3 regions of the Pseudomonas sp. LB3P93 genome follow, and region 3 is predicted to be linked to each of the others. Evidence: predicted binding sites of a transcription regulator. Region 3 holds the regulator's gene; each other region holds the start of a gene.
What was found. Region 3 encodes sigma-54, which starts transcription at its own class of promoters, with help from an activator protein. Its sites were predicted from a motif close to ANTGGCATNNANNTTGCTNT; they were not measured.

Region 1 (10,001 bases), 740 kb from region 3:
TCGCGTAGACGTTGCCGTCGATACCTTTAAGTGGCGTCAGCAGCAAGGTGCCGCCGCGCAGGCTCTTGGAGTTACCGATCGAAGCAACAGTGATGTCGACCTGTTGACCTGGCTTGGCGAACGCCGGCAGATCAGCACTGATCGACACGGCGGCGACGTTCTTCAGCTGCACGTTGCCCGAACCCGGCGGCACCTTGATGCCGAACTGCGAGAGCATGTTGTTGAAGGTCTGCAGGGTGAACGGGGTTTGCGTCGTCTGGTCGCCGGTGCCGTTAAGCCCGACCACCAGGCCGTAGCCGATCAATTGGTTGGAACGCACGCCGGAAATACTGGCGATATCCTTCAGCCGCTCGGCTTGCGCGTTGAACGCAGCGGACAGCATCAGGGCGGCCACCATCAGGTGTTTAAGATTCAACGTAGCCACCTAGAAAGGGAACAGCGGGCTGAGGAAGAAACGGTCGAACCAGCCTGGCTGACTCGCATCGGCAAACGCACCGGTGCCCGAGTAGGTGATGCGTGCATCGGCGACGCGGGTCGACGACACGGTGTTGTCGGTGGCGATGTCATCGGAGCGCACCATGCCAGCAATCCGCACCAGCTCATCGCCGGTGTTGAGCGTCAGCCACTTCTCGCCGCGCACGGCGATGATGCCGTTGGGCAGCACGTCAGCCACGGTCACGGTGATCGAACCGGTCAGGCTGTTGCTCTGCCCGGACTTGCTGTCGCCCTTGGTCGCGCGGTCACCTTCGTAACCGACGTCCAGGCTCAGACTACCGCTGCCCACCGGATCGTTGGTGCTCAGACCGCCGCCAAAGAACGAGCTCAGGCCGATGTCGGTCTTGCTGTTCTTGCCGATCTGCGAGTTAGCATTTTTGCTGGCTTGGGTGCGTTCGTTCAGGGTGATGGTGATGATGTCACCAACCCGGAACGCCTTGCGGTCGCTGTACAGGTTCTGTTCAAAACCGGCCTGATAGATCGAGCCGTTATTGGCGGCAGCCGGCAACGGCGTACGCGGCAACACCGGGGCGTAGTAAGGGTCATTGGGCTTGGGCGGCGGAGCGACGCAGCCCGCGAGCACGACGACCCCACTCAGTGCCAGAACAGATACAAAGCGATTCATGACCCTACCTCACGGTGTTGCAGGCGGCCTCATGGCCGCCTCATAGACTGATTACAGATTCTGCGTTACGAACGAGAGCATCTGGTCGGCGGTGGAAATCACCTTGGAGTTCATCTCGTAGGCGCGCTGAGTAGTGATCATGTTGACCATCTCTTCAACGGTGCTGACGTTGGACGTTTCCAGGGTGTTCTGCAGCGTGGTACCGAAACCGTTCAGGCCCGGGGTGCCGACTTGCGGTGCGCCGCTGGCAGCCGTTTCCAGGAACAGGTTGTTACCCACGGCTTGCAGACCGGCCGGATTGATGAAGTCGGCGGTTTGCAGGTTGCCGATCACCTGGTTGGCCGGGTTACCCGGAACGGTGATGGACACGGTGCCGTCGCGACCGACCGTGAAGGTCTGCGCGTCGTTCGGAATGACGATGGCCGGCTCCAGGGCGAAGCCGCTGGCGTTGACGATCTGACCGTTGGAGTCAAGGTGGAACGTGCCGTCACGGGTGTAGGACGTGGTGCCGTCCGGTTGCAGGATCTGGAAGAAACCGCGGCCGTCGACGGCCAGGTCGAGTGGCTGCTCGGTGGTTTGCAGGCTGCCGGCGGTGAAGTTTTTCTGGGTGCCGACGATGCGCACACCGGTACCCACTTGCAGACCCGACGGCAGTTCGCTGTCCTGAGTCGACTGAGCGCCTGGCTGGCGTTTGATCTGATAGAGCAAGTCCTGGAACTCGGCGCGGTCACGTTTGAAACCCGTGGTCGACACGTTGGCCAGGTTGTTGGAAATGGTCGTCAGGTTGGTGTCCTGGGCGGACAGACCTGTTTTGGCAACCCATAGAGCCGGAAGCATTCGATTCTCCTCGTGCGCCTGTTTTACGGCGCGACGTTCTGATAATTAGCTGATCTGCAAGACCCGAGCCATGGCCTGGTCATCGTCTTTGGCGGTGTTCATCATCTTGATGTGCAGCTCGAACTGCTTCGACAAGGCCAGCACCGAGGTCATCTCTTCCACGGCGTTGACGTTGCTCGACTCAAGGAACCCGGACACCAGTTTGACGCCCGCATCGGCTTGCGCCGGCTTGCCGTCCTTGGTGTGGATCGAACCGTCCAGGCCTTTGGTCATGTTCTTCAGGTCAGGGTTGACCAGTTTGATGCGGTCGACTTCAGCCATCACGCGCGGGCCTTCGCCCATCGCACGGATGCTGATGGTGCCGTCTTCACCCACTTCGATTTGCTGCTCGGGCGGCACGGCGATCGGTCCGCCATTGCCCATCACCGGCATACCGTTGCCGGCCCGCAGCACGCCCAGGGCGTCCACGTTCAGGCTGCCGGTGCGCACGTAGCTTTCAGCGCCATCGGGGGTCTGCACGGCGATCCAGCCATTGCCTTGCACCGCGACGTCGAGGTCGCGACCGGTTTCAACCAGCGAACCTGGAGAGAAGTCGGTGGCCGGACGCTCGGTCATGGCAAACGCACGCGCCGGAAAGCTGTCACCAAACACCGGCATCGAACGAGCCTGCTCCAGGTCCTTCTGAAAACCGTTGGTGGAGATGTTTGCCAGGTTGTTGGCATGAGCCTTCTGCGCCAGTGCATTCTGGCTGGCGCCGGTCATTGCCACATAAAGGTACTTATCCACGCTCTTTCCTCTGCATGCCGGACGTTTGCCGCCCACCGCTGTACTGCTGAGCGATAAGCAATTTGCAGACCAACTTTCTTTTGACGGCGCGAGGCCCGGCAAACAAAGGACTTGAGGGGTTTTGTGGAGATTGGGGAAATGTATCGGAGACGAAAAACCGGCGGTGTTATGCCGTTTGGTGGCAAGGATCAGCCTTGATGCTGATCGTTCCCACGCTCTGCATGGGAATGTATCAATGGACGCTCTGCGTCCGCCTTGGGACGCGGAGCGTCCCGGGATGCATTCCCACGCGGAGCGTGGGAACGATCATTGCCTCAGTTTAAGCTCCGGGGTCTTTGCCGACTTCGTACTCACGCAACTTGTTGGCAATGGTCGTATGGGAAACCCCCAAGCGCTTGCCCAGCTGCCGACTGCTTGGATGCTCGGAATACAACCGCTCCAGCACCGCTTTCTCAAAGCGCCCGACGATCGCATCCAGCCCGCCCTCCAGCGAGAAATCGCCAAGCGGCTGACGCACGCCGTAATCCGGCAAGCGAATGTGCTCGGCCTTGACCGTCCCCCCTTCGCACAACGAAACCGCCTGGAACAACACGTTCTCCAACTGGCGGACATTGCCCGGCCAGTGGTAATGACTCAGCCGCTCCATCGCCGCCGGCGCGAGTTTCGGCAGCGGGCAACCGATCTGCCGGCTGGCCTGATCGAGGAAGTGCTCCACCAGCGGCGTCAAACCGTCGAGGCATTCACGCAGCGGCGGGATGTGCAGCGAAAGCACGTTCAAGCGGTGATACAAATCCTGGCGAAACTCACCGCGCGCGCACAACTCGGACAAGTCCACCTGCGTCGCGCAGATCACCCGCACATCCAGATAAACCTCTTCATCACTGCCTACACGACGGAAGCAACCGTCCTGCAGGAAGCGCAGCAATTTCACCTGCAAGCGCGGGCTCATTTCCCCGACGCCATCGAGAAACAGCGTACCGCCCGCCGTCAGCTCCAGCAGCCCGAGCTTGCCTTCGGCCCGCGCCCCTTCGAAAGCACCGGGGCCGTAACCGAACAACTCGGTCTCGGCCATCGATTCCGGCAGACCGGCACAGTTGAGTGCCATCAACGGTGATTGGCCGCGAGGGCTCGCCAGATGACAGGCACGCGCCAACAACTCTTTACCGGTGCCGGTTTCGCCTTCTATCAATAGCGGCGCATCCAGCGGCGCCATGCGTCGGGCTTCGCGCACCACCGCGGCCATGACCCTGGAGCTCTGGAAGATGCTGTCGAACCCGCGCAGTTCCTGCTTGCGCACGTTATAGATGCGTTCACCCACCCGATCAGCCCGGTGCAAGGTCAACACCGCGCCCGCCATGGCTTCACTGTCGTCATGCTCCGATTGCAGCGGCGCGATGTCTGCGAGAAACACGTCACCCTTGACCTTGACCCGCAAACCATTGATCCGCGACTTGTTGGCGCGCACCAGTTCCGGCAAGTCGAAGTCCTCGGCATACCGCGACAACGGAATGCCCGGCACCTCATCGACCCGCACACCCAGCAACTGCGCCGCCGCACGGTTGGCCGCGACGATGGAGCCGCCCATGTCGATCGACAGCACCGGAAACTCCAAGGCGCCGAGCAAGGCATTGAGCTCCATGTGCCGACGCTCGCTGGGCATCAGCCCTACACGCTTGACGCCAAACACCCCGGCAATCGACTCGAATTTCGGACGCAATGCCTGGAACTGAATGTTGATCAGGTTCGGGCAATGCAGGTAGATCGCATTGCCATGCTCACCGCCGACCTCGCCGCGAGCGACGTTGATCCCGTACTCGACCAGCAAGTTGAGAATGTCGCGCAGGATGCCGATGCGGTTCTGGCAGTGGACTTTGATACGCATATAAAAGGCCTGAAAAGCGGTGAATGGTTTAAATGCCTGCGTGCTTTCCTTGTAGGAGTGAGCCCGGCAAGATTTTTCTGCGGAGGCACGCAGATAGTCGTCAAGATTATGTGACACCTTTGCACCGTTTCAAACCGGCAAATCTCAATCGCTGCGCCATGGGCGTCAAACCGTAACGAATACTTTACGAAAAACGACGATTTTTCCTACGCATGCCAGCGTTCACCTACTGCATCACCGCACGCCTTGGGGTATTTCTAAATCCATAGCAGCACATAACAAGAACGAATTCCCCTAGCAGGAGAGCAGCATGAAGCAGACGCAATACGTGGCTCGCGAGCCCGATGCGCAAGGTTTTATCGACTACCCCGCTGAAGAACATGCGGTGTGGAACACGCTGATTACTCGTCAACTGAAAGTGATCGAGGGGCGTGCGTGCCAGGAATACCTGGACGGTATCGAAAAACTCGGTCTGCCCCACGATCGCATTCCGCAACTGGGTGAGATCAACAAAGTCCTCGGTGAAACCACCGGCTGGCAAGTGGCTCGGGTTCCGGCGCTGATCCCCTTCCAGACCTTTTTCGAGTTGCTCGCCAACAAGCAGTTTCCGGTCGCGACGTTTATTCGTACCCGAGAAGAGCTGGATTACCTGCAAGAGCCGGACATTTTCCACGAGATCTTCGGCCACTGTCCGCTGCTGACCAACCCATGGTTCGCCGAATTTACCCACACCTACGGCAAACTCGGCCTACAGGCCACCAAGGAAGAACGCGTGTACCTGGCGCGTCTGTACTGGATGACCATCGAGTTTGGCCTGGTCGATACGCCAGAAGGCCTGCGCATTTACGGCGGCGGCATTCTCTCCTCGCCGAAAGAAACCGTTTATTGCCTGTCGGACGAACCTGAGCATCAGCCGTTCGATCCGCTGGAATGCATGCGCACGCCGTATCGCATCGACATCCTGCAACCGCTGTACTTTGTCCTGCCAAACCTCAAGCGTCTGTTTGATGTGGCTCATGAAGACATCATGAGCATGGTCAAGCAAGGCATGCAGCTGGGTTTGCACGCGCCTAAATTTCCGCCAAAAAAAGCCGCGTGATCCGCAGCTTTTAGAATCAAGTGAGCCTGTCAGAAACCGACGCTTTGGTTTAGCGTGGGGGTACCGCGCGGTTCCGCTGACGGCCGATTTCCAATAATTAGATTTCAGGAACTCATCATGTCCACATTGAACCAAGCCCATTGCGAAGCCTGCCAAGCCGGCGCTCCTCAGGTCAGCGACGAAGAACTGCCGGTACTGATCAAGCAGATCCCGGACTGGAACATCGAAGTGCGCGACAGCGTGATGCAGCTGGAAAAGGTTTTTCTGTTCAAGAACTTCAAACACGCACTGGCCTTCACCAACGCGGTCGGTGAAATCTCCGAGGCCGAAGGTCACCACCCGGGCCTGTTGACCGAGTGGGGCAAAGTCACCGTGACCTGGTGGAGCCACTCCATCAAGGGTCTGCACCGCAACGATTTCATCATGGCCGCACGCACTGACGACGTGGCCAAGGACGCCGAGGGCCGCAAATAATGCATTTCGACGCCATAGGTCGAGTTCCCGGCGACCCGATTCTCGGCCTGATGGAGGCCTATGCGCAGGACCCGAACCCGCGCAAATTCGACCTTGGCGTGGGCGTCTATAAAGATGCCCAGGGCCTGACCCCGATTCCCCAGTCCGTGAAGCTCGCCGAGCAGCGCCTGGTGGATCGTCAGACCACCAAGACCTATATCGGTGGTCACGGCGAACCGGCGTTCGGCAAGGCGATCAATGAGCTAGTGCTCGGCGTCGATTCTCCTCTGATCGCCGAACAACGGGCCGGCGCAACCCAGACCCCGGGCGGCACCGGCGCGCTGCGCCTGAGCGCCGACTTCATCGCCCAGTGCCTGCCGGGCCGTGGCGTGTGGCTGAGCAACCCGACCTGGCCGATCCACGAAACCATTTTCGCGGCCGCCGGGGTCAAGGTCAGCCATTACCCGTACGTCGGCAGCGATAACCGCCTCGACGTCGAAGCCATGCTCGCAGTCCTCAAGGATGCGCCGAAGGGCGACGTGGTTTTGCTGCACGCCTGCTGCCATAACCCGACCGGTTTCGATCTGTCCCATGACGATTGGCGCCGAGTACTGGACGTAGTGCGCAGCCGCGATCTGGTGCCGCTGATTGACTTCGCTTACCAGGGTTTCGGCGACGGCCTGGAACAGGATGCGTGGTCGACTCGGTTGTTCGCTGCCGAGCTGCCGGAAGTGCTGATCACCAGTTCCTGCTCGAAGAACTTCGGTTTGTACCGGGACCGCACTGGCGCGCTGATTGTCTGTGCGAAAACCGCTGAAAAACTGGTGGATATCCGCAGCCAACTGGCCAACATCGCCCGCAACCTGTGGTCGACGCCACCGGATCACGGCGCTGCCGTGGTGGCGACGATTCTTGGCGATCCGGAGCTGAAAAGCCTCTGGGCCGACGAAGTGGAGGCCATGCGTTTGCGCATTGCCCAACTGCGCAGCGGCCTGGTGGAAGCGCTTGAACCGCATGGCTTGCGTGAACGCTTTGCGCATATTGGTGTGCAACGCGGGATGTTTTCCTACACCGGTTTGACGCCGGATCAGGTTAAACAACTGCGTGATCATCACAGCGTGTACATGGTCGGCACCGGCCGGGCGAACGTGGCCGGGATCGACGCGACACGCCTGGATCTGCTGGCCGAGGCAATCGCCGAAGTCTGCAAATAAACCCGCCCTCCACTGATCGTTCCCACGCTCCGCGTGGGAATGCAGCCCGGGACGCTCTGCGTCCCAAAAGCGGACGCGGAGCGTCCATTGAGGCATTCCCACGCAGAGCGTGGGAACGATCATCCCCGCAACTGCTACTGACCTGTCTAGACAACGCCATCCGTCGAAACAAATGGATATAAAAGTCTGATTGTCATTTCTCCTGCTGTATCCTGCCCAAGCTTTTTAAAAGCGCGGATCTACCAGATCTATCAACAGACTTTGCGAGGAGCGCGAAACATGCACGAGATCCCTAATCTCCCCTTCCCAAGCCTGCACGAAACTGAGCAGACAACCCCGCAACAAGCCGGTGCCCAACAGCCCGAGCCGAAAGAAGCCACTGAACGCCGCCAGGCCGACAGCGAAGACTGAAACACCTGCAATGCCAGACCGTGTGGAAAGCGCTAAGATGCGCTTTCCACACCGCCTGAACCCTTGAGCTGCCCACCATGACCGACGACTTTTCTGAAACTCAAGCCAGCGTGCTGATCGGCACCGCCGAGAAGATGATCGAGATCTGGAATCGCCTGTCCCCCGAGAAACAAGCCGCGTTGCTCGCCCGTTTCGGCAGCGAAGAAAACGCCCTGGCCGCCCTGGTCACGACGCAATTGGTTGCCCCCGCCAAACCTGAATAACCCCGCCCGGCAAATAGTTTTACTTTTCCACGCCCTGCGGCCGTTCGCGCCGCTATCATAAGCAGCCTATCTATCCCGCTTTCCCGTGGACCTTTACCCATGTCTGAAAACCAGCGCCCCCTGGCGGTCACGCTGCAAGTCGTTTCCATCGTTCTCTTTACCTTCATCGGCTACCTGAACATCGGCATTCCTCTCGCCGTATTGCCCGGCTACGTCCACAGCGACCTCGGCTTCGGCGCCGTGATCGCCGGACTGGTGATTAGCGTGCAATACCTGGCCACCCTGCTCAGCCGGCCGTACGCCGGGAAAATCATCGACAACAAGGGCAGCAAACTCGCGGTGATGTACGGCCTCGCCGGCTGCGGTTTGAGCGGCGTATTCATGCTGATTTCGGCCTGGACCCAAAGCCTGCCGATGCTGAGCCTGATCAGTCTGTTGATCGGCCGCCTGGTTCTTGGCAGCGCGGAAAGCCTGGTGGGTTCCGGCTCGATTGGCTGGGGCATCGGCCGGGTCGGCGCGGCGAACACAGCCAAAGTCATCTCCTGGAACGGCATCGCCAGTTACGGCGCACTGGCGGTCGGTGCGCCGTTGGGCGTGCTGCTGGTCAGTCAATTGGGCTTGTGGAGCATGGGCGTGAGCATCGTGCTGCTGGCCGTCCTCGGCCTGGCGCTGGCCTGGCCGAAAACCGCCGCGCCGATTGTGGTCGGTGAGCGGCTGCCGTTCATGCACGTGCTGGGACGGGTCCTGCCGCACGGTTGCGGCCTGGCGTTGGGCTCGATCGGATTCGGCACCATCGCCACCTTCATCACGTTGTATTACGCCACGCAACACTGGGACAACGCGGTGCTGTGCCTGAGCCTGTTCGGCGCCAGCTTCATCGGCGCGCGGCTGCTGTTCGGCAACCTGATCAACCGCCTCGGTGGCTTTCGCGTGGCGATTGCTTGCCTATCGGTGGAAACCCTGGGGTTGTTGCTGCTGTGGCTGGCACCTGATGCTCATTGGGCACTGGCCGGCGCGGCATTGAGCGGTTTCGGCTTCTCGCTGGTGTTCCCGGCGTTGGGCGTGGAAGCCGTCAACCTGGTGCCCGCCTCCAGCCGTGGTGCGGCGGTCGGGGCCTATTCGCTGTTCATCGATTTGTCGCTGGGGATTACCGGGCCAGTGGCCGGTGCGATTGCCGCCGGGTTTGGCTTTGCCTCGATCTTCCTGTTCGCCGCTCTCGCTGCGTTAAGCGGTTTGGCGCTGAGCGTTTATTTGTACCGGCAAGCGCCCAAGCACCTTAATGAAAAGTATCGTGAAGAGCGCGACGCGCGCTAGAAATCGATCTTGCCGCGTCCAGCCTTGATGCTGCCGCGCTTGGTCTTGGACTCCAGCCGACGCTTCTTCGAGCCGAGGGTCGGCTTGGTCGGACGGCGTTTCTTTTCGACCTTTGTGGCGCTAAGAATCAACTCGGTCAGCCGCTCCAACGCATCGGCGCGATTGGCTTCTTGTGTGCGGTATTGCTGGGCCTTGATGATCAACACCCCTTCGCTGGTGATGCGACTGTCACGCAGCGCCAGCAGTCGCTCCTTGTAAAACTCAGGCAAGGACGAGGCCGGAATGTCGAAGCGCAGGTGCACGGCGCTGGAGACCTTATTGACGTTCTGCCCACCGGCGCCTTGCGCGCGAATGGCCGTCAACTCGATCTCGGCATCGGGCAGATGCACATTGTTGGAAATCACCAGCATGGAAAAAGCGTCCGTATTCAGAACGCGCAGGATACCGCGAATGGACTGAACGAACGCGCCCCCTGTGGGAGCGTGGCTTGCCCGCGATTCAGGCACCGCGGTTCATCAGGTACACCGCGTAATCGTTCATCGCGGGCAAGCCACGCTCCCACAGGTTTTACAGCGCGCACAAAAAACCCGGCACATTGGCCGGGTTTGTTGTTTCTGCGTGC
Region 2 (10,001 bases), 2.8 Mb from region 3:
CGCAAGGAGCCGCTCGGAACGCCGATGCGCCAAATCTGGAAACCTTTTCGAGCGCTTTATTTTGCCTCGCTGATGATGTTGATCGGCTCAGGCTTGCTGAGTACGTACCTGGGCTTGCGCCTGGCGGCGGATAACGTCGACAGCTTGTGGGTCGGTGCGTTGATGGCGGCCAACTATTTTGGCCTGGTACTGGGCGGCAAGATCGGTCACCGACTGATCGCCCGGGTCGGGCATATTCGCGCCTATTCGGCCTGCGCCGGGATTGTCGGCGCGGCAGTGCTGGGCCATGGCCTGGTCGACTGGCTGCCGGCCTGGATATTCCTGCGGGTGATCGTCGGCCTCGGCATGATGTGCCAGTACATGGTCATCGAGAGCTGGCTCAATGAGCAGGCCGAAGCGTCGCAGCGCGGCACGGTGTTCAGCGGTTACATGATCGCTTCCTATCTGGGGCTGGTGCTGGGTCAGCTGATTCTGGTCATGCACCCCGCCCTGGGCCTGGAACTGCTGATGCTGGTCGCCCTGTGCTTTGCGCTGTGCCTGGTGCCGGTGGCCCTCACACGTCGCATTCACCCGGCACCGCTGCATCCCGCGCCGATGGAGCCGCGCTTCTTCATCAAACGGGTGCCGCAGTCGTTGAGTACGGTGCTGGGAGCGGGGCTGATTATTGGCTCCTTCTACGGTCTGGCGCCGCTGTATGCCTCGCAGCAAGGGTTGTCCACCGAGCAGGTCGGTCTGTTCATGGGTAGCTGTATTTTTGCCGGGCTGCTGGTGCAGTGGCCGCTGGGCTGGCTGTCCGACCGTTATGACCGGGCGTTGTTGATACGTTGCTTTGCGGTGGTCCTGGCCTTGACCGCGTTGCCGCTGGCAATCATGCAACAGGTACCGCTGGAGGTTCTGTTTGTCGCCGGGTTCTTTTGTTCGCTGGTGATGTTCTGCCTGTATCCGCTGGCGGTGGCGTTCTCCAATGACCACGTCGAAGGTGATCGTCGCGTGTCCCTGACCGCGATGTTGCTGGTGACCTACGGCGTTGGCGCCAGTATCGGGCCGTTGGTGGCCGGTGTCCTGATGAAACTGTTTGGCAGCCACATGCTGTATGCCTTCTTCAGTTTCTTCGCGTTGGTGCTGGTGTGGCGGATCCGCCCGAAAGCGGTCACCAACCTGCATCAGGTCGACGATGCACCGCTGCATCACGTGGCCATGCCGGACAGCATGTCGAGTTCGCCACTGGTGGCGTGCCTTGACCCGAGGGTCGATGAGCAGGTGGTGCAGGATCAGATGCAAAACCCGATCAACCCAGAACCTGAACCAGAACCAGAACCAGAACCCGACACCGATCCACCACCCGAAGACCCGAATGCGGGTCGCGAGCAAAGCTTTACCGAAGCCAGGCCTTAAGCCGGCGCATAAAAAAACGGGCAGTCACCGCAAGGGACTGCCCGTTTTTTGTTGAAGCGTTGTATCAGATGTCGTCTTTGTCGAAGCGGCGCGCTTCACGCTGAAGCTGATAGACGAACCGTTCGACCTGGCGCTGCACCAGTCCGCTCATGTTGTGGAAGCGGATGCCGGCGAAGGTGGTGGAGATTCTTTCTTCAAAGTGCAGGTAACGCAACTCCACCGGCGCGGTCATGCTGCCGAACGGCAGATCGGCGATAAAGCGGTCGTAGACCTGACCCAGTTGCAGCCTAGGGGTGATGTCACCTTCAAAGCGCAGCTTGCAGCCGGTGGCGGAAATGTCGAGCAGCTTGCCGCTGATCGGGAACTTGAGCTTTTCACCGCCCAGTTCGACATCGACCAGTTGCGCCAGCTTCAACGCAGCCCGGAAGGCATTGCGGCGCTGGTGGTAGACCACTTCATCGGGGAGGGTGCCACGGTAGCAGCGACCGCCGCCGGACTCGTCGATGGTCAGCGGGCCGTTGCTTTCCCACGCAATGCGCACGCCGTCGTGGAAGCCTTCAACCCGAAACGATTCGCCGGCCAGCAGATAACGCTCGCCATCACGAGGCACCATCTCGTCCAGGGCAATCATGTTGCCGTCACGGTCGACGTCCACCAGATAGCTCTGGAAGCGCTGGTTGCGTTCGTGGAACGTGATGATCAGCGGGTCATGGCTCTCTTGCAGCTGCCGCAGGTTACCGGCGATCTCCATCGGCGTGGATAGCACCTTGGGTGGCTGCGGAGCATCTTCCGCGTTTAAGGCATTGAACACGGTTCATCATTCTCCAGACAAAATATGACTGCGACTTGCCAGCATACTGCCAGCATGTGAGGCGTCTTGATAGAGCGTGCTCATTAACAGGCTCAAGCCTGACTAAGCGGGCGCGGCTTCGCTAGCATGGAGGTTGATCCGCGTGCATCGTAAAGCGCTGGCGGTTCGCCGCCGGTGAGGATTTTCAGCTGATTGGCCGTGGCGGCCTGCTGGACCAGGATCGACTGGCCATTGTTGACGTTGGCCGCCTGGCATTGAGCCAGCAGATCGGTCAGTTTGTCGCTCTGTTCCAGCAATTGATCGCCGATGCTCGACTGGCTGGCAAGTTGCTCCAGGCCGTTGCGATTGGTCGGCAGATTCAGGCTGGCGAGGATTTCACTGCGCTTGCGGCCATGCTGTTCCAGCAGAATGATCATTGCCTGTTTCTGCGCCAGGATATCCTCGAGCAGCGGCATGTCGCGACCGTGCAAAGCGATGGATTCGGTTTGCAGTAACTCCAGCAAGTATTGTGCTGGAGCAAAGTCGTCGGTGATCAGTTGCAGTAAATTAGTGTCGTGCATGGCTGGCCTTGGGGTTTAAGCGTCCAAAAGCCTGGCGCAGGCCGTGGCCTAGCGCTGGGCTTCGAAGTTGAGCAGTTTGCTGGCTACACGGTTGCTGTCGACTTTATAGCTGCCATCGGCAATCGCTGCTTTCAACTCGGCCACACGGGCGTTGTCGACGGCAGGCTGATCGCGCAGCTTGTCAGTGACCTTCTGCAACTGTTGAGCCTCATTGCTGAGGTGTACCGATTCCCCGCTTTTAGCGGTACTGGCCTGTTCGGCCGGGGTATTCAGCGTCGCGGATTTGCCGGTTTCGGCAGTTTCCTTCGCGGTGCTGGTACGCGTACTACCGGTAAGTGACGAGGAGCTGTTCAAACGGCTGAAATCGATGACCATGATAAAAACCTCTGGGTATTTGGACGCTTGCCATGTTTTCGGCTCTCCCTGCGAAAACTTTAGGCCCATTTATCAATGAGCTTGCATGCGCCAGCGCTAGTCCTGCCTGCGGCACAGTTTAGGGAACAGCCGGGCGGCGCGCCATCTCTTCACCAACAGATCGCTCTACATGGCCACTTCCACCTGGCCGGGCGCTGTGACTTGCGCCTTGATGACCCGCTGGGAGTTGAGGTTTTTCACACGAATCTGTTCACGCAGGCCGCCGTTGGACAGGGCTTCGCCCGGCATACGCACACTGAGCGTACCACTGCGGGCGGTAATCACCACCTGATCGCCCTTGCTGATGACTTCCGCCTGTTCGAGATGAACCAGCGTCAGCACCTGATTGGCGACCGTTGGTCGGGTAAGTTTCTGCCCGACGGCCTGATCCATGGAGGTGAAATAACCCTGGTTGATCAGGCTGATATCCCGCTCGCGCAACATGACGTCGCCGGGCTCGATGACCCCTGCGCGTTTAAGCGGGCGCGTGGTCGTGACAACGTCTCGAAACAGGCGGACTTGAGCGGGCACGAAGACTGTCCAGGGGGCCGTACTGTCGCAACGAACCTTGACCGTCACCCGCCCGATCGGGGTCGCCGGGCTCTCCAGGGTGGCTGTCAATTCCTTGTCGCACATGGGCATGCGCAGTCGCGGATCGAGCTGGTTGACCTCGATTTCATAGCGGCCTTCCGTTTGACTGGTCGCCAAATAGTCCTCTACGGTGAATTCAAGAAAGCCCTGAGTGACGCCGATAAGCATGTCAGGCAAGGTAACCGCGTCAGCAAAGGCAGGGCTGCCAGCGTTGAACAGGCAAACGGCCGACATCGCGCAAAGCAATTTGCGGGAAGTTGATGTCAGGCGTCGGAAAAATGTCGGTTCTGTGTTCATAAGAGTTAAAAAGCAAGCGCCGTGCCGTTTAGCAATGAATGTGCGTCGCAACACACTTAAGCGTTGGTGTAGGAGTCTGTGCATGGCTGGTGTAATGGATGCGGTAAACCAGCGCACGCAACTGGTTGGGCAGAATCGCCTTGAGCTGTTGTTGTTCCGTCTCGACGGCCAGCAGCTGTATGGGATCAACGTGTTCAAGGTTCGGGAAGTGCTGCAATGCCCCAAACTGACCCTGATGCCCAAGTCCAGTCCTGTCGTGTGCGGTGTGGCAAATATCCGGGGGGCGACCATTCCGATTCTTGATCTGGCAATGGCGACCGGCTCCGGCGCACTTAAAGATCAGAGCAATCCCTTCGTAATCATCACGGAGTACAACACCAAGACCCAGGGTTTCCTGGTGCGATCGGTGGAGCGCATCGTCAACATGAATTGGGAGGAGATTCATCCGCCACCCAAGGGCACGGGACGCGATCATTACCTGACGGCTGTGACTCGGGTCGACAATCAGTTAGTCGAAATCATCGACGTCGAAAAAGTGCTGGCGGAAGTGGCGCCGACACCGGAAGCGATTTCGGTCGGCGTGGTGGATGTCGAAACCCAGCACAAGGCGTTGTCGTTGCGGGTATTGACGGTCGATGACTCGTCGGTGGCGCGCAAGCAGGTGAGCCGTTGCCTGCAGACGGTCGGCGTCGAAGTGGTGGCGTTGAACGACGGCAGGCAAGCGCTGGATTACTTGCGCAAGCTGGTCGATGAGGGCAAGAAGCCGGAAGAAGAGTTCCTGATGATGATTTCCGACATCGAGATGCCGGAAATGGACGGGTACACCCTGACGGCCGAGATCCGCAACGACCCGCGCATGCAAAAGCTTCATATCATCCTGCATACTTCGTTGTCGGGTGTATTCAATCAGGCAATGGTCAAGAAGGTCGGTGCGGATGACTTCCTTGCCAAATTCCGTCCTGATGACCTGGCATCCCGGGTAGTCGACCGGATCAAAGCAGCAGATATCAGCTAGGGGCCTTTTGCCCCTGGTGGTTAACACGATTTAAGAGGCGGCATCTTTGTCTACGGGTAATTTGGATTTCGAACAGTTCCGGGTATTCCTGGAAAAAGCCTGTGGCATTTTGCTCGGTGAAAACAAGCAGTACCTGGTCTCGAGCCGTCTCAACAAACTGATGGAGCAGCAAGGCATCAAGTCCCTGGGTGAGCTGGTTCAGCGCATCCAGACCCAGCCGCGCAGCGGTTTGCGCGAGATGGTGGTGGATGCCATGACCACCAACGAAACCCTGTGGTTTCGTGACACCTATCCGTTTGAAGTGTTGAAGAACAAGGTGCTGCCCGAAGCGATCAAGGCAGCCCCCGGCCAGCGTCTGCGGATCTGGTCGGCGGCGTGTTCGTCGGGTCAGGAACCGTATTCGCTGTCGATGTCCATCGATGAGTTCGAGCGCGTCAACATGGGCCAGCTGAAGATGGGGGCGCAGATTGTGGCCACCGACTTGTCCGGCACCATGCTGACCAACTGCAAGACCGGCGAGTACGACAGCCTGGCCATCGGCCGTGGTCTGTCGCCCGAGCGCCTTCAGCGTTACTTCGACCCGAAGGGGCCGGGACGCTGGGCCATCAAGGCGCCGATCAAGAGCCGCGTGGAGTTTCGCTCGTTCAATCTGCTGGACAGCTATGCGGCCCTGGGCAAGTTCGACATCGTGTTCTGCCGCAACGTGCTGATCTACTTCTCCGCCGAGGTGAAGAAAGACATCCTGTTGCGCATTCACAGCACGCTCAAGCCGGGCGGTTATCTGTTCCTCGGCGCCTCCGAAGCGCTGAACGGTTTGCCGGATCATTACCAGATGGTCCAGTGCAGCCCGGGGATCATTTACCAGGCGAAGTGATTGGTTGGCGTCATCAAAAAACGGGAGCCCTCAGAGGCTCCCGTTTTTTTTGTGCCTGTAATTATCTCTAAAAATCACCACACCCCTGTGGGAGCGGGCTTGCCCGCGATAGCGTCGTATCAGTCGACATCAACGCAACCTGTGACACCGCCATCGCGGGCAAGCCCGCTCCCACAGGGGCAGTTGTTGTTCTGACGATTGGTGATAAGCGGCAGAAAAGCGGCAGGCGGCGGTAATCGGTTGCCGCTTTTCTGGCATTGCCGCCTTGCCACTGCCGGCAAAGCCCCGGTTTCCGGGCTTTTTTGAATTGGCACGCCGCTTGCTATGTCTCTGTTACGAAAAATCAGGTCACCCGAAGGTTTCCCGACATGAGCATCAGCTTCGATAAAGCGCTCGGTATTCACGAACAAGCCCTGGGTTTCCGCGCTCAGCGTGCCGAAGTCCTGGCCAACAACATCGCCAACGCCGACACCCCGAACTACAAGGCTCGGGACCTGGAATTCTCCAAAGTGCTTGCCGCACAGAACGAGAAAACCAAGGGCGGCACTTTTGCCTTGAACATGACCAACAACCGTCATATCGAAGCCGAAGGCCTGGGCAATGGCGACGAGTCGCTGATGTATCGCACGCCGATGCAGCCGTCGATCGACCAGAACACCGTGGACGCCCAACTGGAACAGTCGAACTACGCGGAAAACGCCGTCGGCTTCCAGGCCAGCTTCACCCTGCTCAACAGCAAATTCAAAGGGCTGGTATCAGCCCTGCGCGGAGAGTAATTCATGTCTCTATCCAGTGTTTTCAACATTGCCGGTAGCGGCATGAGTGCCCAGACCACTCGCTTGAACACCGTGGCCTCGAACATCGCCAACGCCGAAACCGTCTCCTCGAGCATCGACCAGACCTATCGCGCCCGTCACCCGGTGTTCGCCACCATGTTCCAGGGCGGTCAGAGCGGCGGCAGCGATTCGCTGTTCCAGAACCAGGACGCCGCCGGTCAAGGCGTGCAAGTGCTGGGCGTGGTCGAAGACCAGAGCAACCTTGACGCGCGTTACGAGCCGAACCATCCGGCCGCCGATGCCAAGGGCTACGTCTACTACCCGAACGTCAACGTCGTCGAAGAAATGGCCGACATGATTTCCGCCAGTCGTTCATTCCAGACCAACGCCGAAATGATGAACACCGCCAAAACCATGATGCAGAAGGTCCTGACCCTCGGTCAGTGATAAGGGGCGACTCAGATGAGTGTTACCGATACCACCAGCGGCGTGAGCATCAAGGACGTCTTGGCCAATTCTTCGGTCAAAAAAAACACCAGCGCTGACGGCCTGACGGCAGCGACTAACAGCGCCACTGGCAAGAAGGCGTTGGGCAAGGATGCGTTCCTGCAATTGCTGGTCACCCAGCTGAAGAACCAGAACCCGCTTGAGCCGCAGGACAACGGTGAATTCGTGGCTCAACTGGCACAGTTCAGTAGCCTGGAAGGCATCACCACGCTGAACACGACGGTCAGCGGCATTGCCGGCAACTACAACTCCTCGCAAGCGCTACAAGCGTCTTCGCTGGTGGGCCGCTCGGTGGTCGCGCAGACCGACACGGCGGTCGTTGATACCTCCAAGAGTTTCAACGGCACGGCCGTGGTACCGGCATCGGTGGATCCGGTCATGGTCAAGATCACCGACGCCGATGGCAAAGTTGTGCGCACCCTCAATCTGGGCAGCCAGAAAGCCGGCAGCGCCAGTTTCATCTGGGACGGCAAGAACGATGCGGGCGAAGTGGCCAAGGCAGGCACGTACAAATTCGCCGCCACCGCGACTTACGACAGCAAGGCGACCTCGCTGGTTACTTACCTGCCGGCCACCGTCAACAGCGTGACCATCAGCCAGACCGGCGGTGAGTTGATGCTGAACCTGGCAGGCCTGGGCAGCGTTGCCCTGTCCAAAGTACAAACCATTGGTATATAGAGCCGACTAACACGGCACAAAGGAGTGGAATATGTCTTTCAATATCGGCCTTAGCGGTCTCTATGCAGCCAACAAACAACTGGACGTGACCGGCAACAACATCGCCAACGTCGCGACCACCGGTTTCAAATCGTCCCGTGCAGAATTCGAAGACGTGTACTCGGCCACTCGCCTGGGTACCGGCAGCAAGACCATCGGCAACGGCGTGCGCCTGGCCAACGTTTCCCAGCAGTTCGGCCAGGGCGACGTGAACAACACCGGCAACGTGCTGGACATGGGTATCCAGGGCAACGGTTTCTTCATCCTCAGCGACAACGGTTCCCTGAGCTACACCCGTGCCGGTGCGTTCAAGACTGACGCTGAAAACTACGTCGTCGACAACAACGGCAACCGCTTGCAGGGTTATGGCGTTGATGCCAACGGCAAGATCATCAACGGTGTGCTGACTGACCTGAAAATCGACACCTCGAGCCTGGCGCCACATGCCACGACCCGTATCGATCAGACGATGAACCTGAACTCGTCGGACCCACTGCCAACAGTCACTCCGTTCAACGTCAAAGACCTCAATAGCTACAACAAAACCATTTCCACCCCTGTGTACGACACCCAAGGTAACGAGCACAGGATGGATCAGTACTACGTGAAAAATGTGGCGTCCAACTCCTGGACTGTTTACACCTACATGGATGGCCGTAGTCCATCGGATCCTACCGCGAATCCTCCGACCGCCCTCACTGCCGACATCACCTTCAACCCTGATGGCAGCATCAAGACGCTGACGGCAGGTGCAGGCTGGACGGTAAACGGCACTACCTTGACCATGGCAGGCTGGAAGCCGGGCGTGCTGGTCAACGCTAACGCCAACCCGCCAACCTGGGCCCTGAACGGCTCGGACGCAGCCGCGGGCGGTATTGCGTTCGACATGACCAAAACCACCTCGTACGCTTCGCCTACCGCGCGGACTGCGCAGTACCAGGACGGCTACGCCACTGGCCAGATCTCCAGCCTGACCATCGACGAAACTGGTGTGATGACCGCCAACTTCAGCAACCAGCAAACCAAGGCCATCGGCCAGGTTGCGGTCGCCAGCTTCGCCAACGAGCAAGGTCTGCAGCCAATCGGTGGTACCCGCTGGAAAGAAACCTTCGCCTCCGGCGTGGCTGGTGTCGATGCACCGAAAACCGGTACGCTGGGTTCGGTGGTGTCCAACTCCCTGGAAGAGTCCAACGTCAACCTGACCAACGAACTGGTTGAGTTGATCAAGGCGCAGAGCAACTACCAGGCAAACGCCAAGACCATCTCCACCCAGAGCACCATCATGCAGACCATCATTCAGATGACCTGATGTGATTCGCGGGCTCTACTGAAAAACCGGCGCCACACGGCGCCGGTTTTTTTATGCCCGTGAAAAAGCTTTCGTACCAATGAATACCGTTCGTCGGGCGGGTTGGTGCGCAATTTGCACTCTCGTCTGGCGCAGGTCGATACGCGTCAAAGTTTCATACGACTTGTTTGATACAGCCAGAACGCCAGTTCGGCGACATGGAAGCCCTGCAACACTCTAAGGATGGAACACCAGTGATGAGCCATAAAGCCGTCAGTGCGCCTGTCGTGGCGCTGCAACTGAAATCGGTATTGCGTCGCGGATTGATCGGCGCTGCGTTGTTTTCCGGCGTGATCAATATTCTGGCGCTGATCGGCCCGGTGTTCATGCTTGAAGTCTATGACCGGGTCATTCCCAGCCAAAGCATTCCGACCCTGGTCGCGCTGGGTTTGCTGGTACTTGGCGTATACGCGCTGTCCGGTCTGCTGGACATTGTTCGTTCCCGGGTCATGGTGCGCATCGCTTCCTCCCTGGACCTGACGCTGTCGTCAAAAGTGTTCAGCGTCATCTCCGGCGCCTCATTGAAAACCCCGATCACCGGCGACGCCTTGAAACCGGCGCAGGAGCTTGATCAGATCCGTGGCTTTATCGGCGGCCCCGGGCTGGTCGCGTTTTTCGACCTGCCATGGATGCCGGTCTATCTGGCGGTCTGCTTCTATATCCATCCGGCGTTTGGCTGGTTGACCACCGCGCTGA
Region 3 (10,001 bases):
TCCTCTCGGCAATTTCCGGCGGCAGCCTGTACCGCAAATCATCGTTCCTTGAAGGCACGCTGGGTCAGAAACTGTTCCCGGAATGGCTGACCATCGATGAGCGTCCGCACTTGATGCGCGCCATGGGCAGTTCGGCGTTCGATGGCGATGGCCTGGCGACTTACGCCAAGCCGTTCGTCGAAAAAGGCGAGTTGGTGTCCTACATCCTCGGCACGTATTCCGGTCGCAAGCTGGGCATGCCGAGCACCGCAAACGCGGGTGGCGTGCACAACCTGTTTGTCACCCATGGTGATGAAGATCAGGCCGCCTTGCTGCGCCGCATGGGTCGTGGCTTGCTGGTTACTGAGCTGATGGGCCAGGGCCTGAACATGGTCACCGGCGATTACTCCCGTGGCGCGGCGGGTTACTGGGTCGAGAACGGTGAAATCCAGTTCGCGGTCCAGGAAGTGACCATCGCCGGCAACATGCGCGACATGTTCAAGCAGATCGTTGCAGTGGGTAATGATCTGGAGCTGCGCAGCAATATTCGTACAGGTTCGGTGTTGATCGAGCGGATGACTGTCGCGGGTAGCTGACCCTTACCGCTACACCAAAAGGCGCGGCACCCAATGGGTGACGCGCCTTTTTTTATTGGGCTTACGCAAAATCCTGTGGGAGCGAGCTTGCTCGCGATGGCGGCCGAACATTCAATATGTGTGTCGTCTGACACGCCGCTATCGCGAGCAAGCTCGCTCCCACAGTGATTGGTCGCATGTCTCTGGGGTTGTTTTGGTTCTCATTATCATCTAATAATAAATCTCATTACCGAATGAGCCCGGATCATGAGTTCTGCCTTGCACGAGATGCCTTACCTCGAAAGCTGGCGCTGGATGAGTCGCCAGATCCGTTGCGCGATGGACCCCGATGAACCGCGCCTGATCGAACATTACCTGGCTGAAGGCCGGTATCTGGCGTGTTGCACGGCCACTTCTGCCTGGACCATCGCTGAAACGTCTTTCCGCTTGTTGCTCGACACCGCCGCCGATGTCGCGCTGCCCTGGCACTGGCGGACCTATTGCCTGGACCAGGCCTGGCGCCCTTTGCGCGATCTGGAACGCCTCTCTCTATGCAAGTGCCGCCTCAAGCGCTGGCAAAGCTACACCTGGCAACTGGCGATCTGCGAGTTGCAGCCCTCGATTCCCCTCATAGAACTGGTGCAAGGATTTTCTGATGACCAAGACACGCATTGAACGCGACAGCATGGGCGAGCTTCAGGTCCCGGTGGATGCGCTCTATGGCGCGCAGACCCAGCGCGCAGTGGATAACTTCCCGATCAGCGGCAAGCCGATGCCTGTGCAGTTCATCCGCTCGCTGATCCTGGCCAAAGCCGCCGCTGCCCGCGCCAACGTCGAGCTCAAGCAAATCAGTGAATCCCAGGGCAAAGCCATCGTCGATGCGTCGCTGGGTCTGCTTCAGGGCGACTTCATGCAGCATTTTCCGGTGGACATCTTCCAGACCGGCTCCGGCACCAGTTCCAACATGAACGCCAACGAAGTGATCGCCACCCTGGCAAGCCGTTTGCTCGGCGAGCCGGTGAACCCTAACGACCATGTGAATTGCGGCCAAAGCAGCAACGACATCATCCCGACCACCATCCATGTCAGCGCTGCACTCGCGTTGCATGAGCAACTGCTGCCGGCGCTGGTGCGTCTGGTGCAGGTGATCGAGCGCAAGGCTGAAGAGGTTCATCACCATGTCAAAACCGGTCGCACACACCTGATGGACGCCATGCCGGTGCGCATGAGCCAAGTGCTCAATGGCTGGGCGCAACAGCTCAAGGCCAACATCAGCCATTTGCAGGACTTGCTGCCGAGCCTGCAATCCCTGGCTCAGGGCGGCACGGCGGTGGGCACCGGGATCAATGCCCATCCGCAATTCGCTACGCGTTTCAGCCAACAGCTGAGCGAGCTGACCCACGTTCAATTCACACCGGGCAAGGATCTGTTTGCGCTGATCGGCTCCCAGGACACCGCGGTTGCGGTCTCCGGGCAGCTCAAAGCGACAGCGGTGTCCTTGATGAAAATCGCCAACGACCTGCGCTGGATGAACTCCGGCCCGTTGGCTGGCCTGGGCGAAATCGAACTCGAAGCCTTGCAGCCGGGTTCTTCGATAATGCCCGGCAAGGTCAACCCGGTGATCCCGGAAGCCACCGCCATGGTCGCCGCCCAGGTGATCGGCAATGACACGGTCATCACCATCGCCGGTCAGTCGGGCAATTTCGAATTGAACGTGATGCTGCCGATCATCGCCCAGAACCTGCTGAGCAGCATCGAATTGCTGGCCAACTCCAGTCACCTGCTGGGTGAGAAGGCCATCGCCAGCTTCAAGGTCAACGAGGCGCGGATTAAAGAGGCGCTGTCGCGCAATCCGATTCTGGTGACCGCGCTTAACCCGATCATCGGTTACCAAAAAGCCGCTGAAATCGCCAAGAAGGCCTATCAGCAGGGCCGACCGGTGATTGATGTCGCCCTCGAACACACCGACCTGACGCGCAGCCAACTGGAAGAGTTACTCAACCCAGAGAAGCTCACCGCAGGCGGCGTGTAATCACCGCTACCGCTTTGGAGGCTCACCATGGAGCACTGGAAACGCACGATCGAAAGGGCTAATCGCCATTTCATGCTGGGCGAACTTGTCGATGCCCGCGAGGCTTACTTGCAGGCCTTGGCCCTGGCCCAAGTGTTGTTCGAGCGCTGGGCGGATGCCGACGAAGCGGTGGCGGCCTGCGTGATTTCCCATCACAACCTGGCAGATCTGCATCTGCGTCTTAACCAGCCGGAGGAGAGCGCCGAATACTTGTGCGCAATCCATCAGCGGTTATTGCAAACCATGCAGGACCCGCGCCTGGCCCCGGCCCTGCGCGAAGCCGCGTTACGCCAGAGCAGCAAAACCTATGTCGAGCTGCTGAATTTCATCAGCGAGCATGGCGAATACCCGCGCACACACCGTTTGCTGCACACCGATACCGCATCGCCTGCGCCTCTACATCATGGAGTCCATTGAAATGGCTTTTACCTTGCCTGCCTTGCCTTACGCTTACGATGCCCTGGAACCGCATATCGATGCGCAGACCATGGAGATCCACTACACAAAGCACCACCAGACCTACATCAATAATCTCAACGCTGCGGTCGAAGGCACCGAATTTGCCGAGTGGTCGGTGGAAAAACTGGTCGCCAGCGTCCAGCAACTGCCGGAAAAACTCCGCGCGGCGGTGATCAATCAGGGCGGTGGTCACGCCAACCATTCGCTGTTCTGGGAAGTGATGGCGCCTCATGGTGGTGGCAAACCCGACGGTGCGCTGGCCACGGCGATTGATGAGCAACTGGGTGGTCTGGACAGTTTCAAGGACGCCTTCACCAAAGCCGCGCTGACCCGCTTTGGCAGTGGCTGGGCCTGGCTAAGTGTGACCCCACAAAAGACCCTGATCGTGGGAAGTAGCGGTAACCAGGACAGCCCGTTGATGAGCGGTAACACTCCGATCCTCGGCCTGGATGTCTGGGAACACGCTTATTACCTGCAATACCAGAACCGCCGTCCGGAATACATCAACGCGTTCTACAACGTCATCAATTGGCCCGAAGTCGCTGCGCGTTATCAGGCTGCGCTGGTTTAAGTCCTCTATAAAAACAATCCAAGGCTGACTATGGGCACTGAAACACTGGCGATCGGAAGCGGGCGAATGTTTCGTTACGCGTTGGGATCGTTGTTGCTGCTGGCGGGCATGACGTTGTTGGTCGCCCATGGATTGGCGTGGCTCGATCTCGAACCCAAACTGCTGCGCGCGCTACAGGGCGGGGCGATTTGTGCCTTGGGCACTGCGTTGGGCGCAGTGCCGGTGCTGGTGATTCGGCGGATGCCGCAGGCGGTCAGCGATACGCTGCTCGGTTTCGGTGCCGGGGTCATGCTCGCGGCGACGGCGTTTTCGCTGATCGTTCCGGGTATCTCCGCCGCTGAAAGTCTGGGGCTGACACCTTGGGCGGCCAGCGGCCTGATCAGCTTCGGCATCATGCTCGGCGCGTTCGGGCTGTTTCTGGTGGATCGAAAGGTGTCTGGCGCTTCGCCGGAAATGCTCGTGGGAACGCTGGAGCGGCCGGTCATCCCACCACGGATCTGGTTGTTTGTGTTTGCCATCATTGCCCACAACATTCCTGAAGGCATGGCGGTCGGTGTCTCGGCCGGTGGAGGAATGCCGGATGCTGACAGCCTGGCGATGGGCATTGCGTTGCAGGATGTGCCGGAAGGTCTGGTGATCGCGCTGGTGTTGGCAGGAGCGGGGATGTCGCGGGTCAAGGCGTTCCTGATCGGCGCGGCATCAGGGCTGGTCGAACCGGTCTTCGCGCTGTTGTGCGCCTGGCTGGTGAGCCTGGCCGAATTGCTGTTGCCGTTGGGATTGGCGCTGGCGGCGGGGGCGATGCTGCTGGTGGTCACCCATGAAGTCATTCCCGAGTCGCGACGCAATGGTCATGACAAGCTGGCGAGCCTTGGGCTGCTGATCGGGTTTTGTTTGATGATGGTGATGGATACTGCGTTGGCCTAGAGTCTGGCGCGGAATGTGTAGCAGCTGGCGAAGCCTGCGTTCGGCTGCGCAGCAGTCGTAAATCCGGAATACACGGTTTACTTGAAAGACCGCGGGGGCTGATTTTACGACTGCTTCGCAGCCGGACGCAGCCTTCGGCAGCTGCTACAGAAGGCTGCGGTGTTTGAGCGTTACTCGCCTTCGTCGAAGTAATTGTTGATTAACGCCACCAGCGCATGCAGCGCTTCCTGTTCCTGATGACCTTCAGTACTCAGGTAAATTTTGGTGCCCTTGCCGGCCGCAAGCATCATCATGGCCATGATGCTTTTGCCATCGACCGTGGATTCCGGTGTGCGTCCCACTCTGATCGTGCAATCCGGGAACTGACCCGCAACGCCAACGAATTTTGCCGAAGCGCGGGCATGCAGGCCCAGCTTGTTGATGATTTCGATTTCCAGAGCAGGCATCGCGATGTGAATCCTTTAGCTGAGGTCGCGGTGGCGAACCTGGACGTTCTTCAGGGATTGTTGCAGGACCTGGCCCAGACGTTCGGTCAGGTAGACGGAGCGGTGATGCCCGCCGGTGCAGCCAATGGCAATGGTGACATAAGCGCGGTTGCTGGCGGCAAAGCGCGGCAACCACTTGAGCAGGTACGTGGAAATGTCCTGGAACATCTCTTCGACGTCCGGTTGGGCCGCCAGGTACTCGGCCACCGGTTGATCCAGCCCGGACTGCTCGCGCAATTCCGGCTTCCAGTAAGGGTTGGGCAGGCAACGCACATCGAAGACCAGGTCCGCATCTACCGGCATGCCACGCTTGAACCCGAAAGACTCCACCAGGAACGCAGTGCCGGCTTCCGGCTGGTTCAACAGCCGCAGCTTGATGGTATCGCGCAGCTGATACAGGTTCAGGTTGGTGGTGTTGACCTTGAGGTCGGCCAGGTCGGCGATAGGGCCCAGCAACTGGGACTCGTCTTGAATCGCCTCGGCCAGCGAGCGATTGGCGTTGCTCAATGGGTGGCGACGACGGGTTTCCGAAAAGCGTTTGAGCAGCGTTTCTTCGTCGGCGTCCAGATACAGCACATCACACTTGATATGCCGACTGCGGACTTCTTCCAGCAGTTCCGGAAACCGCGACAGATGACTTGGCAGGTTGCGCGCATCGATGGATACGGCAACCAGCGGTTGTGCCAGCTCGGTATGAATCAGCGCGCGCTCGGCCAGTTCCGGCAGCAATCCGGCGGGCAGGTTGTCGATGCAGTAGTAGCCGTTGTCCTCGAGAACATCGAGTGCGGTACTTTTACCTGAGCCGGAACGGCCACTGACAATGATCAAGCGCATGATTACTGACCGTTTTGCTCGTCCAGGACAACCTGATACAAGGCTTCATTGCTCGGGGCGCTGCGCAGTTTTTCGCGCACTTCCTTGCGATCGAGCATGCTGGCGATCTGGCGCAGTAGCTCCAGGTGCGCATCGGTGGCGGCTTGCGGGACCAGCAGAACGAACAGCAGGTCAACCGGGGCGCCGTCGATGGCGTCGAAATCGATGGGGGCGTCCAGGTGCATCAAGGCACTGATGGGCGAGTTACAACCCTTGAGGCGGCAGTGGGGGATGGCGATGCCGTTTCCAAAACCGGTCGAGCCAAGTTTTTCACGGGCGATCAGAGCCTCGAAGACATCTTGCATCTCCAGATCCGGGACTTCTTTATGGATAAGGTTGGCAATTTGCTCGAGGGCTTTCTTTTTGCTGCCGCCCGGCACGTTCACGAGGGAACGGCCGGGGGTCAGGATGCTTTCAAGTCGGATCATGGGTTGGGAGTGTTAACGACCGGTCGCGCCCTGGAGGAGGCTCTGGGTCTTTTCCTTATGCTTTTTGAGTTGTTTATCGAGCTTGTCGGTGAGTGCGTCGATCGCCGCGTACATATCAGTATGTTCCGCGTTGGCGACCACTTCATTCCCGGGAATATGCAGCGTGGCTTCGATTTTCTGCTTGAGCTTTTCGACCGTCATCGTGACCTGCACGTTGGTGATCTTGTCGAAATGCCTCTCTAATCGTTCGAGTTTTTCGCCGATGTAGGTGCGAAGAGGTTCGGTCACTTCCAGTTGGTGTCCACTGATGTTGACTTGCATACAGCTTCTCCTTCGTTGCCAGTGCATAAAGCGGCAGGCAGAAATGCCTGCCACTGGAACGCTGTGGCGTGGCTCTACATCAACCGCTTGCGTTCGCTCGAAGGCGCGATCCCGAGGGATTCGCGGTACTTGGCGACGGTGCGGCGAGCCACCTGAATGCCTTGTGCCTCCAGTAAACCAGCGATCTTGCTGTCACTCAACGGCTTTTTCTGATTTTCCGCAGCAACCAGTTTTTTGATGATCGCGCGGATCGCTGTGGACGAGCATTCACCGCCTTCGGAGGTGCTGACGTGGCTGGAGAAAAAGTATTTCAGTTCATATATGCCCCGAGGGGTATGCATGAATTTCTGCGTGGTCACCCGTGAAATCGTTGACTCATGCATCCCCACCGCTTCGGCGATGTCATGCAGCACCAACGGTTTCATCGCTTCGTCGCCGTATTCCAGGAAGCCGCGCTGATGCTCGACAATCTGGGTGGCTACTTTCATCAGGGTTTCGTTGCGGCTTTGCAGGCTCTTGATGAACCAGCGGGCTTCTTGCAACTGATTGCGCATGAACGTGTTGTCGGCGCTGGTGTCGGCGCGGCGCACAAAACCGGCGTATTGGGCGTTGACCCGCAGCCGTGGTACGGATTCCTGGTTCAGCTCGACCAGCCAGCGCTCGTTGTCCTTGCGCACGATCACGTCAGGAACAACGTATTCGGCTTCGCTGGATTCGATCTGCGAGCCTGGACGCGGGTTGAGGCTCTGCACCAGCTCGATCACCTGGCGCAGTTCATCTTCCTTGAGCTTCATGCGGCGCATCAGCTGGCTGTAGTCGCGGCTGCCGAGCAGGTCGATGTAGTCGCTGACCAGACGCTTGGCTTCGGCCAACCAAGGCGTCTTGGCGGGCAGTTGGCGCAGTTGCAGCAGCAGGCATTCGCCCAGGTTGCGGGCGCCAATGCCGGCAGGTTCGAATTGCTGGATGCGGTGCAGGACGGCTTCGATCTCGTCCAGTTCGATGTCCAGTTCCGGATCGAAGGCCTCGAGAATTTCCTCGAGGGTTTCGTCCAGGTAGCCCTGATTGTTGATGCAGTCGATCAGGGTCACGGCGATCAGACGATCGGTGTCGGACATCGGTGCCAGGTTCAGTTGCCACAGCAAATGGCTTTGCAGGCTTTCGCCGGCCGATGTGCGGGTGGTGAAATCCCACTCGTCGTCATCGTTGCTCGGCAGGCTGCTGGCGCTGGTCTGGTAGACGTCTTCCCACGCGGTATCGACGGGCAGTTCGTTGGGAATGCGCTCGTTCCAGTCACCTTCCTCGAGGTTATCCACCGTGGGGGCGGTTTCCTGGTAGGAGGGTTCCGAAACATCGGCGTTGGGTAGTTGTTCGGCTTTGTCGGCCAAGGGGTCGGCGTTATCGAAGTCGTCGCCTTCTTCCTGGCGTTCGAGCATCGGATTGGACTCCAGGGCCTCCTGGATTTCCTGTTGCAGGTCCAGGGTCGACAATTGGAGCAGGCGGATGGCCTGTTGCAGCTGCGGTGTCATCGTCAGCTGCTGGCCCATTCTCAAGACTAGCGATGGTTTCATGGCAGGGGCTTAACACCTTATTCGCCGGCGCACATGCGCCATCCACTACAGGGCGCCGGAGCGCCAAACATAAGCAAATTATATGCCCGAAACTGCAGCGTTTGCCTAGAGCGCTGTAACAATAAAAAAGTATTGATTTTTTATCGAGACAAGCGCTCGGACAATCAGCCAGACACCTCAGTGCTTAAAGGCGGAACTCATGGCCCAGATACACTTCCTTGACCAGTTCGTTGGCCAGGATGGTGGCGGAGTCACCTTCAGCGATCAGCTGGCCATCATTGACGATGTAGGCGGTTTCGCAGATGTCCAGGGTTTCACGGACGTTGTGGTCCGTGATCAGCACGCCAATGCCTTTGGCCTTGAGGTGATAGATGATCTGTTTGATGTCGCCCACCGAAATCGGGTCCACACCGGCGAAAGGTTCGTCGAGCAGGATGAATTTCGGGTTGGTGGCCAGTGCCCGGGCGATTTCCACACGGCGACGTTCACCACCGGACAGGCTCATGCCGAGGTTGTCGCGGATGTGGCTGATATGGAATTCCTGCAGCAGGCTTTCCAGCTCCTTGCGACGATCGGCTTTGTCGAGTTCCTTGCGGGTCTCGAGGATGGCCATGATGTTGTCGGCCACCGACAGTTTGCGGAAGATCGACGCTTCTTGCGGAAGATAGCCGATACCGGCCTTCGCACGACCGTGCATCGGCTGGTGGCTGACGTCCAGGTCGTCGATCAGTACGCGACCCTGATCGGCCTGCACCAGGCCAACGATCATGTAGAAGCAGGTGGTCTTGCCGGCGCCGTTAGGACCCAGCAGGCCGACGATCTGACCGCTGTCGATGGACAAGCTGACGTCACGCACGACCTGTCGGCTCTTGTAGCTCTTGGCCAGATGCTGAGCTTTCAGAGTTGCCATTACTGGGCCTTTTTCTCGTCGGTTTTCGGCTTGGGCTGGATCACCATGTCAATGCGCGGACGCGACTCGGTGACCTTGCTGCCCGTAGCACGCCCGGCGCTCGCAAGCTTTTTCGCGGTGTCGTAGACGATTTTTTCACCTTGGGTGACGTTGTTGTCCTTGTCGACAACTTTTGCCTTATCGATCAGCACGACGCGATTTTGCGAGGCGTGGTACTGGATAGTCACACCCCAGCCCTGAACAGGCTTGGTGTCACCGGCAGTTTGCAGTTGCTCGAAGTAGGCGAGGTTGCCCACCGAAGTCACCACGTCGATGTCGCCAGCCGCAGTGCGGGTGATGGTCACGGTGTTGCCGGTGACCTTCATCGAGCCCTGAGTAATGATCACGTCACCTTTATAGGTGGCAATGCCATTCTTGTCGTCCAGTTGGGCGTCGTCGGCCTGAATGCGGATAGGCTGCTCTTGATCGTTCGGCAGAGCCCAGGCGCTCACGCTTCCCAGTGCTGCGCCCAGACTGAGCAAAATAGGGAGAGTTTTAACGAGCCTCATACTGTCCTCTTACGTTCGATAGCAGGTGTATCCTGCTTTCTTTCAAGTACGCTTTCATTCCGTTGCCTGTCGATACACCGCCAGCGCCGTCGATTCTAACGGGTTGATCGGTCTGCGCATATTGCTGCTGCGGGAACACTGTCATTCGGGTGGTGGTAATCAGGGTTTTGCGGTTTTTCTCGTCAAAACGCGTGATGCGTACCGAGTCGATCAGTTCGACCTGAGTGCCGTCCGGGTTGACTTCGCCGTGCTCACTCTGCACGTGCCACGGGAACTCGGTGCCGCGGAA

Region 1: ACYZT8_RS07780 (flagellar basal body rod protein FlgF) is a predicted target of sigma-54. The motif match lies at 2,798-2,817, and genes of this name have one in related genera.
Region 2: flgB (flagellar basal body rod protein FlgB) is a predicted target of sigma-54. The motif match lies at 6,264-6,283, and genes of this name have one in related genera.

What each region holds. Positions count from the first base shown of each region.
Region 1 is NZ_CM142713.1:1,753,446-1,763,446, reverse strand. Features, by position in the region: gene ACYZT8_RS07795 (flagellar basal body P-ring protein FlgI) at 1-397, opposite strand, end outside; gene flgH (flagellar basal body L-ring protein FlgH) at 425-1,120, opposite strand; gene flgG (flagellar basal-body rod protein FlgG) at 1,172-1,957, opposite strand; gene ACYZT8_RS07780 (flagellar basal body rod protein FlgF) at 2,003-2,743, opposite strand; gene ACYZT8_RS07775 (sigma-54-dependent transcriptional regulator) at 3,063-4,625, opposite strand; gene phhA (phenylalanine 4-monooxygenase) at 4,936-5,724, shown strand; gene ACYZT8_RS07765 (4a-hydroxytetrahydrobiopterin dehydratase) at 5,842-6,198, shown strand; gene ACYZT8_RS07760 (amino acid aminotransferase) at 6,198-7,391, shown strand; gene ACYZT8_RS07755 (hypothetical protein) at 7,671-7,802, shown strand; gene ACYZT8_RS07750 (hypothetical protein) at 7,880-8,065, shown strand; gene ACYZT8_RS07745 (MFS transporter) at 8,165-9,379, shown strand; gene arfB (alternative ribosome rescue aminoacyl-tRNA hydrolase ArfB) at 9,376-9,789, opposite strand.
Region 2 is NZ_CM142713.1:4,882,086-4,892,086, reverse strand. Features, by position in the region: gene ACYZT8_RS22215 (MFS transporter) at 25-1,395, shown strand; gene ACYZT8_RS22210 (flagellar brake protein) at 1,460-2,206, opposite strand; gene ACYZT8_RS22205 (flagella synthesis protein FlgN) at 2,299-2,766, opposite strand; gene flgM (flagellar biosynthesis anti-sigma factor FlgM) at 2,815-3,141, opposite strand; gene flgA (flagellar basal body P-ring formation chaperone FlgA) at 3,307-4,068, opposite strand; gene ACYZT8_RS22190 (chemotaxis protein CheV) at 4,151-5,083, shown strand; gene cheR (protein-glutamate O-methyltransferase CheR) at 5,130-5,957, shown strand; gene flgB (flagellar basal body rod protein FlgB) at 6,326-6,733, shown strand; gene flgC (flagellar basal body rod protein FlgC) at 6,737-7,180, shown strand; gene flgD (flagellar hook assembly protein FlgD) at 7,196-7,918, shown strand; gene flgE (flagellar hook protein FlgE) at 7,950-9,266, shown strand; gene ACYZT8_RS22160 (type I secretion system permease/ATPase) at 9,500-10,001, shown strand, end outside.
Region 3 is NZ_CM142713.1:1,018,164-1,028,164, forward strand. Features, by position in the region: gene pmbA (metalloprotease PmbA) at 1-575, shown strand, start outside; gene ACYZT8_RS04330 (FagA protein) at 822-1,229, shown strand; gene ACYZT8_RS04335 (class II fumarate hydratase) at 1,210-2,586, shown strand; gene ACYZT8_RS04340 (hypothetical protein) at 2,614-3,042, shown strand; gene ACYZT8_RS04345 (superoxide dismutase) at 3,044-3,655, shown strand; gene ACYZT8_RS04350 (ZIP family metal transporter) at 3,686-4,579, shown strand; gene ACYZT8_RS04355 (HPr family phosphocarrier protein) at 4,750-5,025, opposite strand; gene rapZ (RNase adapter RapZ) at 5,041-5,898, opposite strand; gene ptsN (PTS IIA-like nitrogen regulatory protein PtsN) at 5,901-6,365, opposite strand; gene hpf (ribosome hibernation-promoting factor, HPF/YfiA family) at 6,378-6,686, opposite strand; gene ACYZT8_RS04375 (RNA polymerase factor sigma-54) at 6,761-8,254, opposite strand; gene lptB (LPS export ABC transporter ATP-binding protein) at 8,439-9,164, opposite strand; gene lptA (lipopolysaccharide transport periplasmic protein LptA) at 9,164-9,712, opposite strand; gene lptC (LPS export ABC transporter periplasmic protein LptC) at 9,699-10,001, opposite strand, start outside.